2 regions of the Geobacillus sp. LEMMY01 genome follow, and region 1 is predicted to be linked to the other one. Evidence: riboswitches for the same ligand, from Rfam matches in the RefSeq annotation. Region 1 holds a riboswitch; the other holds the start of a gene.
What was found. Region 1 has a riboswitch for thiamine pyrophosphate ahead of thiC (phosphomethylpyrimidine synthase ThiC). Riboswitches for the same ligand answer to the same signal wherever they lie in the genome.

Region 1 (7,699 bases):
CACTTTCCTTGTGTGTCAAGGATTCATTCGACATCGGAACGAAAAAATCCTCCCGATTTTCGTCGAGAGGGTGCGAAATGTGAGTTCTGAAACCCGGCCCCTTTCGCCATAAAAAGAAGCGGCCGGCATCATCCACGGTTCGATGACGCAACTGGCCGCTGTCTATGGAAGCGAAGCGCCGGCGAAGACGTCGCGATAGACTGCGCAGTTTTCCTTTCATAATTATTCTATGACTAGAAATTTGTACCTTATAAAATTATCATAATCAATAAAAAATTATTTGTAAATATACTTTTATAAATTTTTAGAAAAATAATACACCAACAATGAACCGCATCGATTTGCAGGACAAACAAGAGGGGCGATGAACGTTCGCCCCCCTCCGTTGCTTCGATCAGCACCGAGCGTTTTCCAGCTCATGCTTTTTCCGTTGATCGAACTTCCCTATCCTCTCCGCCGTTTCGAGCATCGCAGCCCGCCTCTTGTCATTGATACAGCGACGACCCTTGCTGAATAAATTGTTTCGCTTTTTCTTTCATCCCTTCCTCTTTGATTTTCCGCTGCAGTTCATGCGAAATGTTCATTGAGCAAAATTTCGGCCCGCACATCGAGCAAAAATGGGCCGTTTTCGCCGCTTCAGCTGGCAATGTTTCATCATGGTATTCGCGGGCCCGCTCCGGATCGAGGGATAAATTGAACTGATCGTTCCAGCGAAATTCAAAGCGTGCTTTCGAGAGCGCATCGTCGCGCTGCTGGGCGGCTGGATGCCCTTTTGCCAGATCAGCCGCATGGGCGGCGATTTTATAGGCCACGACCCCGGCGCGTACGTCCTCTTTATTTGGCAACCCTAAATGTTCTTTTGGCGTCACGTAACAAAGCATCGCCGTTCCATAAGCGCCGATGATCGCGGCGCCAATCGCTGACGTAATATGGTCATACCCGGGCGCGATGTCGGTGACAAGCGGCCCTAACGTATAAAACGGCGCTCCATGACAAATTTCCTGTTCCCGCTCGACATTTTCGCGAATTTTATGCATCGGAATGTGCCCCGGCCCTTCGATCATCACCTGCACATCATGCTTCCAGGCGATTTTCGTCAGCTCGCCGAGCGTCTTGAGTTCCGCAAACTGCGCCTCATCGTTCGCATCGGCGATGGAGCCGGGGCGCAAGCCGTCGCCAAGGGAGATCGCGACATCGTATTGTTTCAAAATCTCGCAGATTTCTTCAAAATGCGTATACAAAAAGTTTTCTTCATGGTGGGCCAAACACCATTGGGCGATGATCGAGCCGCCACGCGAGACAATTCCGGTCGTCCGGTTGGCGGTGAGCGGAATGTAATGAAGCCGCACACCGGCGTGGATCGTCATGTAGTCGACTCCTTGTTCAGCCTGCTCGATGAGCGTCTCGCGGTACACGTCCCATGTCAGCTTCTCCGGCACCCCTCCTACCTTTTCGAGCGCCTGATAAATCGGCACCGTTCCCACCGGGACCGGCGAATTGCGGATGATGTACTCGCGCGTTTCATGAATGTGTTTGCCGGTCGATAAATCCATGACCGTATCGGCGCCCCAACGCACCGCCCAAAGCAATTTTTCCACTTCGTCTTCAATCGATGAAGAAACAGCCGAGTTGCCGATATTGGCATTAATTTTCACATGGAAACGACGGCCGATGATCATCGGTTCGCTCTCTGGATGGTTAATATTGGCCGGAATAATGGCCCGACCAGCGGCGACTTCTTGGCGGACAATTTCTGGATCGATTTGTTCACGAATTGCGACAAACTCCATTTCTGGCGTAATGATCCCCCGTTTGGCGTAATGCATTTGTGTCACTGTTTTTCCGGGCTTTGCCCTCAATGGACGGCGCACAAACGGAAGCGAACGTTGGATCGCAACAGAAGACCGCTCCATTTCCTCCACATCGCCGCGCTCGACAATCCAGCGGCGGCGAAGAGGAGGCAAGCCTTTCTCCACGTCCGGTTCAAAATCGGGATCCGTATACGGGCCCGTCGTATCGTAGACACGCACCGGTTTGTTTTCCACCATTCCTTGCGGCGTTTTCGTTGGCGACAAAGCAATTTCTCTCATCGGCACGCGCACATCCGGGCGCGACCCTTCGATGTACACTTTGCGGCTTTCCGGAAACGACATAAACGAGCGGATGTTTTCCATGCGTGGCTTCCCCTTTCAACATAAAATATGAAAGATCAGATCTGAAGCCACACCGTCTGAAGCGGGGCAAACACGAGAATAGGCGATGGCGGCCGATTCAAAATAAAAACAGGTTCCGACACCGGAACCTGATCGAAGGCAAAAGGCCAAATGAACAAGACACGTCCATCTGTTCCCGCTGCCTGCTTCCCTACGCTGGCATGACCCAGATCAGGTTCAAAGGGTCAAAGAACTTCATCGCGTTCTTTTCTCAGCCCGGCTCTCGGACTCCCCTAGCAGATAAGCGTATAACAATGATGACTGACTTTTTTTATTTTATCAGACAATTGGCAAAGATGCAAACCATTTTATTCCAAACGTTGACTCCCACACGTCGTTTGAAAGCCCCTCTTTCTCGGAGAAAGCGTCCTTTTCCTCACTCACACAGAAAATTTCTTCAGCATTGCCCGCATCTCGTCCGCCATCTGACCGAGCGATGTCGACGAAGAGGCGATTTCCTCGACGGAAGCCATTTGTTCCTGCGTCGCTGCCGATACGTTGGCCGCACCGGACGCTGACTGTTCGACAATATTGGTCATCTGTTGGAGTGCGTCGTTCACTTGACGAGCATGCTCCGTCATTTGCTCGATGGCGGACGATACTTGCCCAATTTGTTCGCTCACTTGGCCGACCTCCTCGCGAATATGGGCAAATGATTGGCCGCATGCCGCCGCAACGTTCAATCCTTTCACCACTTCGGCGATCACCTGTTCGGCGGACGCAACCGCCCGCTTCGTTTCTTCTTGAATATAGCCGATCAGCTCGGAAATTTGTTGCGCTGAGCGCGCTGATTGTTCTGCGAGCTTCCGCACTTCATCCGCGACAACCGCAAACCCTTTCCCTTGCTCGCCGGCGCGCGCCGCTTCGATCGCCGCATTGAGCGCCAACAAATTCGTCTGCGACGCAATGCCGGTGATCGCTTCCGTAATCTGTCCAATCTCGTTGGAGCGCTCCCCAAGCCCTTTCACCACCTGGCCGAGCGTTTGCACATGATCGTAAATGAACTGCATTTGCTCGGACATTTGTCCGATTGACTGCTTGCCGTCCTCTGCTTTCGCCGACGTTTTCTCGGCGCGGTGCGCCACATCTTTCGTATGGCAAGCGACGTCGCTCAATGTTTGGGAAATATCATGCACGGACGCGGCGGTGGTGCGGACAGCATCGGCCTGCTCCTCCGCACTTGCCGCAAGCGTTTCCATCGTTGTCGCAATTTGCTCTGTCGCTTTCGTCGTCTGTTCGGCGACGGCGGCAAGCTGCTGAGAATATTGCGCTACTTCTTCGGCATGATGTTGGATTTGCCCCATCACACTTTGCCAAGCGTCTGCCATATCGTTTAACGACGCCGCAATCGGCCGCAGCTGCTGCACGCGATCAAGCGGTACACGCACCGTCAAATCTCCGCCTGTCATCTTGCCTAAATGTTCGTTAATAACGGCAATCGGGGCAACAAACCGTCGATAGTTGAGCGTTGCCGAAACGAAGCCGAGCATCGCGCCAAACAGCACCGTAGCAACAAGCGTCCACCAAAATGCCGTCCCGCGAATGCCGTTGACCAGGCATGTGGCCATGCCGATCGCCGCTGTGCCAGGAATGACAACGAACATTGTGCGAATGATATAAGCGCTTAACGACAATCCATTCTCCTCCCTTTTTCTATCATCAAAAAACTTTATACTACTACTATAGCATTGACATATTCGTCAACGTGCATTGGTTTTCCTTCTTTAGCGCCCAGCCATCCTTCGTGCGCGTTGGCGACATTGTATTGTTCCGCTGCGCCGGCGCCTACGGCTGGGACATTTCCCATCATGATTTTTTAACCTAATTTCCGAAAGAAGTCTCCCACCTCAAGGAATGTGCAGGGCGTAGCCCAATGAGTAGGTGGGAGATGAATTTCGGTTGGCAATCGCCAATGAATATGATAGTCTATGGTTAGAACGGACACCTTCGGAACGAAGGGAAGCGTAAAGGGTTCTTGTGTGTGGCTTACCGTTCGGCGAACACGCACAAGTCGCTTGAAGCCCCCACCTCTGAGCGAAGCGTAGGTGGTGGGTAGTTCACGCCATCCGCATCCGGAATTTATTTGCCTCAAATCGTCGATGTAAAAACAGCGGGCCTCCACTCGGAAGCCCGCCTTTTTCCATTGTTTACACCGTCGGTTTTTCCGTTGTCACATACGTCCCAGCGATAAAATCGTGAATCGACCGTTTGTCTTCTCTTGCGGCTACCATAATCGCACTAATAATGAGACCTATGCCAAACGTGATAAAGTATACGAGTCCGCCAACGAACGAGCGCAAAAACATCGTGCCGATGCCGACTTTTCCGCCGTTGACTTTCGCAATCCGGATGCCAAGCATCCGCTTGCCGACCGTATATCCGTACCAGACAGCCGGAACGATCAACGCGTAAAGGATGTTCGCTAATGACGTAAACCAGTTCGTTTCCCAACTGCCAGTGATGAAATAGCCGATGATCGAAATCGGAATGCCAACGACAATAGCATCCAACAAGTTAGCCAACAGCCGCTTCCAAAATCCAGCCGGATTTGTCACCGCCATATGCCTTCCCTCCTGTTGCCTTTTCTATATTGTATTCGCAATCAACAGCTTGACACTCCACACGCCTAAAGGCGTAGGATTCTTGGGTCGTTCGCGTCCTCATCCATTTCTGGTTTGGACAACGCCCAAGTTCGGGGGTGTGTCATCACCCCGTCCCATCGGGTTAGTGTGTACCCCGATGGGCGGCGCACCTGTGACCAGTGCGCTAGGTTAGGCGCCTCAAACCCGAAATCGCTTTGGCGATGTTGATCGCCCCATTTAAGTCGGCGTGGATGGCGTATCCGCACGCTTGGCATTGGAAGCGGATGCCGTTTCGGTTTCCTTTATCTCGATAGCCGCATCGACAGGTCTGGCTTGTGTAGGTCGGATTCACCCACTCCACCCGAATGCCTGCCATTTCAGCTTTATAGGCAATCATCGTTTGCAATTGATGAAACTCCCAGGAATGGAGACTTCGTCCTGCTTCTTTTGCAGAAGCGGCTCGTTTCCGAATCCCCGTCAAATCTTCCATCCGAATCACGCCAACACCGTTGGCGAGGGCAAAGTGGACGATTTGACGGCTGATTTTATGGTTCATATCCTTCATCCAGCGGGACTCTTTACGGCCGATTTTGCGAATCATATGGAGCTTCTTGGCTTTGCCTAACTTTCGCCGCAGAGCCGCATATCGTCGGCGAATGAAGGCGCATCGGTTCCCTTTGAAAAACAACGATTTCGTTCCTACGCTGGCAACGGCGATATAACGAAGTCCCAAATCAACGCCCATTACCTTGGTTTCTTCCTGTTGTTGGACTTCAAATGTGATCGCAACAGCCAAGTACCATTTCTTTCTCTTTTTGTAGAGCTTGGCTGCCCCTTGTTTGGCGGTTCCATTAAGCAGCCGATTCAGCCATGCTTCTTGATAGGGACGCGTGACCACCGGCACGCCGACTCGCTTCTCTAATGTTGGGAATGAAACCGTATAGAACTCTCCCTTTCGCTCGACGTTCCAATTTTGATTGTTGAAGCAACACCATAATGTTTTAAACCTTTTTGCCTTCTGATGTTTCCTTTGAGACTTCACTTCTCGAATCGTCTGATTCACGATGGCAGAAGGAAACCGTTGCGAGGAAAACTCTTTAAATCGTTTACTCGTCGCTTGATTGAGTTTGGGATGATTCAACAGCCAATTCGCAAATTGGGTGTTGATGTTGGTCATCCGTTCGTACATTTCTTGTTTGGCTTTCGTTGGTTTGTGCAGTTCCAGCCTTAGTGTGATCGTGGGCATGGATTCACCTCCTTGTGGCGATGACAGGCTACCATTTTTTAGAATCATTCAAAGAAAAAGGCTCGCTTTCATCCCACCCCTAAAGGAGTGGGCTTTCTCGCTCGCGGATCTGTAAAGCGTCTTATCAACAATATACCTTTTGCCAATGGAAAAATGCAAATCATTCCATTCAGCAAAAAACGGCCGTCCGTTTTTCGGACAGCCGCTTTCATCACCGTTTCCCTTTGATGTATGGCGTGCCGGCCGCTTTCGGCGCCTCAGCGCGGCCGATGAAGCCGGCAAGCGCCAAAATCGTGAGTGCATACGGGGCGATGAGCAAGTAAACGGTCGGGACGTTTTTCAAGAACGGAATCGTTTGCCCGACGATGCTTAAGCTTTGCGCCAACCCGAAAAAGAGCGCCGCCCCCATCGCGCCGATCGGATGCCACTTGCCGAAAATCATCGCCGCAAGCGCCATAAATCCGTGCCCGGAAATGGTCGCATGGCTGAAATCGCGGGAAATGATCGTCGCGTATACCGCACCGCCCAAGCCGCCGAGCGCGCCGCTGATCATGACAGCGATGTAGCGCATTTTGGCGACATGAATCCCCATCGTATCCGCCGCCATCGGATGTTCGCCGACCGCACGCAGCCGCAGGCCAAACGGCGTTTTGTAAATGACATACCATGATACAAACGCCAGCGCAATGGCGATATATGACGGCGCGTACGCGTTGGAAAACAACAGCGGCCCGATGACGGGAATGTCGCTTAACACTGGCACGTCAATTTTGTCAAACCCAACTTGAATTTGGTCCGTCTGCCCCTTGCCGTACATTTTCTTCACTAAAAACAGCGACAGACCAAGCGCCAAAAAGTTGATCGCCACCCCGCTTACGACTTGGTCGGCGCGAAATGTGACCGACGCGACAGCATGCAGCAGGGAAAATACAGCGCCGACCACCATGGCAGCCAATAAGGCAAGCCACGGCGTCCATTCGCCAAACCGATCGGCAAACGTCAAATTAAAGACGATGCCGACAAACGCGCCGATGGTCATCAATCCTTCAAGCCCGATGTTGACGACACCGGACCGTTCACTAAACACGCCGCCAAGGGCGGTGAAAATGAGAGGAGCCGCAAAGAAAATCGTTGTCGGGACAATCGTTTGCAAGACGTCATACACGCTCACTTACTCCGCCCCCTTTTGCCAACGAGATAACAGCCAGCGGATCATGTAGCTGGATGCAACAAAGAAAATGATGAGCGCGATAATAATATCGACGAGTTCGGTCGGCACGCCGGCGCTTGACGGCATTTCCAACGCCCCGACTTTTAAGGCGCCAAACAACAAGGCGGAGAGCAAAATGCCAAACGCGTTGTTTCCTCCGATCAAGGCAACCGCGATGCCATCAAATCCAAGGCCGGTAAAGCCGGCTTTCGTCGAGATGTTTCCAAATGTGCCAAGCCCCTCCATCGCCCCGGCGACGCCGGCAAAAGCGCCGGAGATGACCATCGCTAAAATGATGTTGGCGCGCACATTCATGCCCGCGTACTGTGACGCATGCTGATTGAAACCGACCGCCCGCAGCTCAAACCCTTTCGTCGTCCGCTCAAGCAAAAACCACATGACAAATGCGGCGGCGACAGCGATGAAAATGCCGTAATGCATGGTGGAA
Region 2 (7,699 bases), on a different contig from region 1:
TTGTCTATCTGTCGGTCTTGCATAAAGAACAATCGCTTCGCCCCAGGGAACGAAAAAACGCTTAGGGATAACCCCTAGGCGTTTTTTCTGCCCAGCGGCGCATCGAAACGGCCTTTGAGTGCGGCTCGTCACCGCCGGGAATGCACTTCGTAAATGGCGAATTTTAAGTAGTCGCCTTCTTCCGCGGCAAGGAGTTTCGGGTGGTCGTAGCCGGCGCCGTTCCAATATACTTGGCGCAGCACTTTTTTCGCGTCAAATGCCGCATCAGCGATCATCTCTTGAAATAGGTGCGGGCGGACGTGGTACGAGCAGCTTGATGTGACGAAAAAGCCGCCGTCTTTGACAAGCTTCAATCCGTTTAAGTTAATGTCTTTATAGCCGCGCAGCGCCTTCGGGACGGCATGGGCCGATTTCGCGAACGCCGGCGGGTCGATGATGACGACATCCCACTGTTTGCCGGCGCGCACCGATTCGCGCAAATAGTCGAAGGCGTTGGCGACGACAAATTCAACGTTCGTGAATCCGTTTAACGCGGCGTTCCGTTTCGCTGTTTCGATGGCATGTTCAGAAATATCGACGGCAGTAGCATGTTTTGCCCCATACAGACAAGCGTTCAGCATAAACGAGCCGGTATGGGTGAAGCAGTCGAGCACCGTCGTCTCCGGACCGATGAGCGGACGAAGGGCGGCGCGGTTTTGCCGCTGGTCGAAGAAAAAGCCCGTTTTTTGTCCGTTTTCAATATCGACGATGTATTTTACGCCGTTTTCCTCGATTTCGATTTCAGTTTCCGCTTCCCCGTACCAAAAGCCTTTTTCTTGTTTGAGACCCTCAAGCTCCCGAACGGATACATCGTTGCGCAAATAAATGGCCCTTGGGGCAAACACGTCAAGCAAGCCGCGTAAAATCCAGTCTTTCCGCCTTTCCATGCCGAGCGCCAAAATTTGCACAACAAGCACATCTTCATATTTGTCGACGATCAATCCGGGCAAAAAGTCGGCCTCGCCATAGACGGCTCGGCAGGAGCGAACGCCGGGAATCATCCGTTCACGGTACGCCCACGCCTGACGGATGCGGTCGATGAAAAAGCGCTCATCGAGTTCATCGTTTGGGTTTTGCGTCAAAACGCGGACGATGATTTGCGAAGCGGGGTTGATATATCCTTTCGCCAGCCAATAGCCTTGATGATTGTAAACGTCAACGAAGTCGCCCGGCGCCGCATCGCCTTCGATGCGGTCGACTTCACTTTGAAAAATCCATGGATGCCCTTGCTCAAGCCGTTTTTTTCGTTCTCTTTTCAGGATGACCTTCGCCATCGTTTCCACTCCCATCCAATCGTCATTTGTGATTTTAGTCCGAACAACTCTCCCAAGTCTCGATACACCAAACCTTGCAGTTTCTTAAACGAAGAAAGCAGATGGTGTTCGTATGCGACTTTCGAGGCAAAGTTCAACGCTTGTTTCATCGCTTGCATCGTCTCAACGAGTTGTTGGTGTTGGGCTTCCGTTGGCAACAACCGAATTTTAGCGGTGACGACCAATTCCATGCGTTTCACCTCCTTTTTTTCAGTATTATAATTTTACCGTGTATTACTGAAAAACGAACCGTTTTTCGTACAAAAAATAAAAAAGGGCAATTCCTCCCTCACCTTCCCTTCTCTTAGAGGTGGGGGACTCCTTGCCTAATAACGTTGAAACGTGCGGCGCAACGTCGGCGAAAAAAAGATTGACAACCGTTGCCGTCGTGGTATGATAAGTGTAAAGAAAACTGAAAATTGCACCATCATCCACTAGGGGGGCCTTTAGAAAGGCTGAGATCAAAGTGTGCCTTTGAGACCCTTAGCACCTGATCTGGGTAATGCCAGCGTAGGGAAGTGGAGGAGCAGCACAGCAAGGCTAGGCGCTTTGCCTTGCCAACGTCGTCGCATGCCCACGCCGCTTTCTTTACGCCAATAGGCAAAGGAAGCGGCGTTTTTATTTTGCTAAAAAAGGGGGAGGACGAATGTCATTCGCAAAGCAATTGCGCCAAGCGGCCGATCCGATCTGGCAGGCGAGCTTTCGCCATCCGTTTGTTCAGGAGCTTGGCCAAGGGACGCTCGCGCGCGAGAAGTTTCGCTATTACGTGATGCAAGATGCCTATTATTTGCGCCATTTTGCCCGCGTGCAGGCGATCGGGGCAGCGAAATCGCCGGATTTGGCGACGACAGCCCGGTTGGCGCACCATGCACAAAGCACGTGCGAAGCCGAGCTGTCGCTGCATGAAACGTTCGCCGAGCTGCTAGGCATTACGGAAGAGGAAAGGGCGGCGTTCATTCCGGCGCCGACGGCGTACGCCTATACGTCGCACATGTACCGCGCGGCGTACGAAGGGCATCTCGGTGATGTTATCGCCGCCATTTTGCCGTGCTACTGGCTGTATTACGAAATTGGCGAGCGCTTGAAAACATGCCGGCCGAACGATCCGATTTATGAAAAATGGATCGGCACCTACAGTTCGGACTGGTTCCGCTCGCTTGTGGAAGAGCAAATCGCGCGGCTTGACGACATCGCTGACGCGGTCACCGAAGAGGATCGCCATCGGATGAAGCGGCATTTCCTCATCAGCAGCGAATATGAGTACGAGTTTTGGGAGATGGCGTATCGGCTTGAGCAGTGGCCGTCGGCTGAATTGGCGGCGAGCCGTTGACTCGATGCAAGGAGGAGAACAGGATGGAAGTGAAGACAAAAGGGTTAAAATTGGCGGATATTTTAACGACGATCGTCATTGCGATTGTGTTCGGCATCATTTACAAATTGTGGGGTCCGTTGTACAGTGCGGTCGGAGTATTCGGATTTCATCTTGACCAACTCATTTACGGGATGTGGTTTATCGCCTCCTCGCTCGCTTATTTGCTCATTCGCAAGCCAGGGGTGGCGCTGCTTGCTGAAGTAGCCGCCTCGTCCGGCGAACTCATTATGGGATCGCAATGGGGGCTTGAAGTGCTCATTTACGGGGTCGTTCAAGGGCTGTTTGCCGAGCTCGTCTTTGCCGCCTTCCGCTATCGGCGCTTTGATGCGTTCGTTGTATCGCTCGGCGCGGTCGGGGCGACGATTGGTTCGCTCATCATGGACTTTTACAAAGGCTATATTGAGGCGCTCGCCCCATGGAATATGGCGCTCTTTTTGCTGGCGCGTTTTATCGGTGCCATCCTCATCTCCGGCGTGTTTGCTGTTTCATTGGCGAAAGCGCTCGAAAAAACCGGAGTGACGCAAATGTGGCGTCCGGCCTCGAAAGACGATTACGATGCGTTGAACCGGTAAGGCGGCGAATGGCGATGAAACAAGCAATTGCGATTGATCGGCTGCGTCTGAAATTTCCCGGGAGCGACGGGCTGCTGTTTCGCGACTTGTCGCTTTCGATTGCCGAGGGGGAGAAAGTGCTCCTCCTTGGTCCGTCGGGATGCGGCAAGTCGACATTATTGCAAGTGATGGCTGGCATCATTCCCCACTCGATCGATGTGCCGATGAAAGCGGAGCGCCTTGAGCGGCCGAAACGGTGGGGCTATGTTTTCCAAGATCCTGATGCGCAATTTTGCATGCCGTATGCGGACGAGGAAATCGCTTTTGCCCTCGAAAATCGAAGCGTGCCGCGCCACGAGATGCCCGTCCGCATCCGTGCCCTGCTGGACCAAGTCGGTTTGGAGATCGCCCCGCATACTGATATTCATACGCTTTCCGGTGGAATGAAGCAGCGGTTGGCTCTTGCTTCGGTGCTGGCGCTTGAGCCGGATATCTTGTTTTTGGATGAGCCGACGGCGCTGCTCGATGAAGAAGGGACGAAGGCGGTATGGCAAACGGTGAAGCAGGTGGGCCGCGGCAAAACGGTCGTCATCGTCGAGCATAAAATTGACCATGTGCTCGACTTTGTGGATCGCATTGTCTTGTTCGGCCGCGATGGGCGCATCGTCGCCGACGGCGAGGCGAAAGCGGTGTTTTCCGACTATAAAGACGTCATTGCCGCTGAAGGCATTTGGTATCCAGGCGTCTGGGACGACTATGATCGAACGGCAAGGCGGCGGAAACACCATAAAGGCGAGAAGCTTCTTCGCCTCGCCCGTTTTCGCGGGTTCCGCGGCCGTGAGGCGAAAATCTATGTTCCTGAAGCAACGGTGCACGCCGGCGAATGGATTGCCGTCACCGGAAAAAACGGCGCCGGCAAAAGCACGCTGTTGCATGCGCTCATGCAACTCATTCGCACGGACGGCGAGTATATGCTGCTAGGCGCCGACATCAAGCGGCAACACCCGCTCTACCGCCATATTGCGTTCGTTTTCCAAAATCCGGAGTGGCAATTTGTCACCCATTCCGTTCGCGAAGAGCTCGCCTACTCGCTTCGGCTTGAAGGGCGGCCGGAAGCGGAAATCGAGGAAACCATCACCCGCCTGTTGCGTGAATTTGACCTTGTTGAGCAGCAAGACCAGCACCCGTACCAACTGTCGGTCGGACAAAAGCGGCGGTTGAGCGTCGCCGCTTCGATCGTCGCCGGCCAACGCCTCTTTTTGCTTGATGAGCCGACGTTTGGTCAGGACGCGAAAAACACGTTTGCTTTGCTTGAAATGCTTGAAGCGCACCGCGAACAAGGAGCGGCGATCATGATGGTTACACATGACGAACAAATCGTCCGCCGTTTTGCGACGAGACGGTGGGTGATTGAAGACGGGGCGCTCGTTCGGGACGAACAGCTTGACATCCGAGAGCCGGTGTTGGCGGAAGGTGGGGCAGGGCGATGAAATGGGAGGTTCGCTGCCGCGAGACATGGCTTCATGAGACGAACCCGAGCTTGAAGCTCATTGTGCTTGTCGTGCTCTTTTTCGCTGTGTTGTTCATTCATAACCCGAATGTGCTGATTAACGTTTCGCTCGCTCTCTTCGTTTTGTTTTGCTTTGGCACCGGCTATCCGGCGAATGTGTTGTTTTGGCTGTTTTTGCCGTTTTTCCTCGTCTTTGTTTCGACGGCTTCATCGATGATGATGTTTGGCGAAGGAACAACGACATGGGTTCGCTGGGGGCTCATCCATATTACAGCGGAAAGTTTTTGGCGCGGGGTGCACATCGGGTTTCGCGCTTTGGCGCTTGGGCTTCTCGGGTTGATTTTTTCGCTGACGACCCGGCCGGTTCCGTTGTTTTATTCACTCATGCAGCAGCTGAAGCTGAAGCCAAAGTATGCGTACAGTTTTTTGGCGGCCGTTCGTCTATTGCCGATTATGCTTGAAGAGTTTCAGACGATCCGCTATGCGTTAACAGTGCGCGGCGTGCCGAACAAGGGCGGCCTCAGCAAAGTGAAGCGCTACGCCATTCCGCTGTTGTCGCAAAGCATCCGCCGCGCCCAGCGCATCGCTGTGGCGATGGAAGCGAAACAATTTTCCGGCAGCGGGGGGCGCACGTTTTATTATGAAATCGGGTTCGGCAAATATGATATTTGGCTTGTCGCCTTGTTTGCCGCTTTGATGTTCGCCGCCTACTATGTCGGCGTTCATTATCCGTATATTTCTATAAGCGATGTACGGTAGAAAGAAAGGGATGGCGATGGGGGTTCTCCATTTCATTTCCACCGGGCGTCAGACGGTTGGCGAGTTCGCCGCGATTTGTGCGCACACCCATCCGTATGCCGACCTGATTCATATTCGCGAAAAAGGGAAGACGGCGCGTGAAGTGGCGGCGTTTGTCATGTCCCTGCTTCGCGTCGGGGTGCCGCCGCAAAAAATCATCGTCAATGACCGGGTTGATGTCGCGGCTGTCTACGGTGTCAAAGGTGTGCAGCTTGCTTATCACAGCCTGCCGGTGCGCGCCGTCCGCCGCTCGTTTCCGGACTTGACGGTTGGTTGCTCGGTGCACGGGCTTGAGGAGGCGAAACAAGCCGAACAGGATGGCGCTCACTTTTGTTTGTATGGTCATATTTTTCCGACGGAAAGCAAGCCCGGTTTACGGCCGCGCGGTCTGGACTCGCTTGCGGAAATCGTGGCCGCCGTGTCCATTCCAGTCATCGCCATCGGCGGCATTCACGCCGGCAACGCCCGTCGGGTGCTGGAAGCGGGCGCGGCCGGGGTGGCGGTATTGTCGGCTGTTTTTTTCGCTGCTGACCCCGTTGCTGAGGCCAAACGGCTGGCAGACATAGTGAAAGGGAGGGGATAGGGGATGACGCATCGGTATGACGTCGCCATCGTCGGCGGCGGGGTGATTGGGGCGGCCATCGGTTTTGAGCTCGCCAAGCGGCGGCATCGCGTCGCCATTTTTGAAAAAGGAACGATGGGAAGCGGGGCGTCAAGCGCGGCAGCCGGCATGCTTGGGGCGCAATCCGAGTTTTCGACGCCAAGCCCGCTTGTGCCGCTTGCCTTGCAAAGCCGAGCTCTCATGCCGGCCTTGGCTGAAGAGCTGAGGGAGAGGACCGGCATCGATATCGGCCTTGTCGAAAAAGGATTGATCAAACTAGCGACAACGGAAGAGGAAGCAGACGATCTCTATCGCCATTATACATTTTGGCGGGGCATAGGCGAACCGGTGCAGTGGCTCACGAAAGGGGAGGCGCTTGAAATGGAGCCGCGTCTTGCGACGGAAGCGCTTGCTGGCGCGATGTACATCCCTGGCGATGGGCAAGTGAGCGCTCCGGATTTGGCCGCCGCTCTCGCCTATGCCGCCGCCTCCGCCGGCGCTTGTCTGTACGAGTATACGGAAGTGTTCGACATCCGTTCCGACAGCAGTGGGCATGTGTTAGACACAACAGGCGGAACGTTTGCCGCCGAGGCGGTCGTCATCGCTTCCGGCGCTTGGGCGGCGCGGCTCGGCGCGCGGGTTGGGCTTTCGCTTTCCGTTTATCCGGTCAAGGGGGAATGCGTCATGGTGCGCGCCCCGGTTCCGTTGTTGCAAACGACTGTATTTGCGAAAAACGGCTGCTACATCGTTCCGAAATCAGGAAACCGGCTGCTCATCGGAGCGACGTCCACGCCCGGCACGTTCGACCGGCGCGTATCGGCCGGTGGGGTGATGAACTTGCTTCACCGCGCCGCCCACCTTGTTCCGGACATCGAACAGGCGGAATGGGTGGCATCATGGAGCGGCATTCGGCCGCAGACCGAAGACGGCTTGCCTTATCTAGGCGAGCATCCGGAGCGGCGCGGCTTATTCGTCGCTGCCGGCCATTACCGGAACGGCATTTTGCTCAGCCCGTTGACCGGTCTGCTTGTCGCCGACTTAGTGGAGCGGAAAGAGACGGCGTTTGACCTTGCGCCATTTTCGTTGACACGCCATATCGGAAAGGTGGGGGTGGAATGACGTTAGTGATTAACGGGGAGACGGTCGCCGTGCCCGACGAGGTGAAAACGGTGGGCGATTTGCTTGCCCATTTCCGGCTTGAGAACAAGCTTTGCATCGTCGAAGTCAATGTCCGCATCATCCAAAAACATGAGTATGGGACGACGGCGCTATGCGATGGCGATCGCGTGGAAATCGTTCATTTTGTAGGAGGCGGTTGAGATGTTGAAAATTGGCCCATATGAATTCTCTTCGCGGCTGTTGCTCGGCACGGGCAAATATCCGAGCTTGGACGTGCAAAAAGAAGCGGTGGAAGCATCAGGGGCGGAAATTTTAACGTTCGCCGTCCGGCGAATGAACATCTTTTCTCCGGAGCAGCCGAACTTTTTAGAGCAGCTCGATTTAAGCAAATATAAG

Region 2: linked by a shared signal. The riboswitch ahead of tenA (thiaminase II) and the one ahead of thiC (phosphomethylpyrimidine synthase ThiC) in region 1 are both predicted to bind thiamine pyrophosphate.

Annotation. Positions count from the first base shown of each region.
Region 1 covers NZ_MVKA01000010.1:111,267-118,965, reverse strand. Annotated here, with positions in the region: gene thiC (phosphomethylpyrimidine synthase ThiC) at 486-2,174, opposite strand; TPP riboswitch at 2,345-2,458, opposite strand; gene B1A75_RS07010 (methyl-accepting chemotaxis protein) at 2,594-3,847, opposite strand; gene B1A75_RS07000 (RDD family protein) at 4,361-4,774, opposite strand; gene B1A75_RS06995 (RNA-guided endonuclease TnpB family protein) at 4,980-6,041, opposite strand; gene B1A75_RS06990 (ABC transporter permease) at 6,253-7,212, opposite strand; gene B1A75_RS06985 (ABC transporter permease) at 7,213-7,699, opposite strand, start outside.
Region 2 covers NZ_MVKA01000001.1:218,286-225,984, forward strand. Annotated here, with positions in the region: gene B1A75_RS01090 (MFS transporter) at 1-65, shown strand, start outside; gene B1A75_RS01095 (class I SAM-dependent rRNA methyltransferase) at 129-1,313, opposite strand; gene B1A75_RS01100 (hypothetical protein) at 1,295-1,543, opposite strand; TPP riboswitch at 1,779-1,886, shown strand; gene tenA (thiaminase II) at 1,999-2,682, shown strand; gene B1A75_RS01110 (ECF transporter S component) at 2,706-3,296, shown strand; gene B1A75_RS01115 (ABC transporter ATP-binding protein) at 3,311-4,765, shown strand; gene B1A75_RS01120 (energy-coupling factor transporter transmembrane component T family protein) at 4,762-5,544, shown strand; gene tenI (thiazole tautomerase TenI) at 5,561-6,166, shown strand; gene thiO (glycine oxidase ThiO) at 6,170-7,303, shown strand; gene thiS (sulfur carrier protein ThiS) at 7,300-7,503, shown strand; gene B1A75_RS01140 (thiazole synthase) at 7,505-7,699, shown strand, end outside.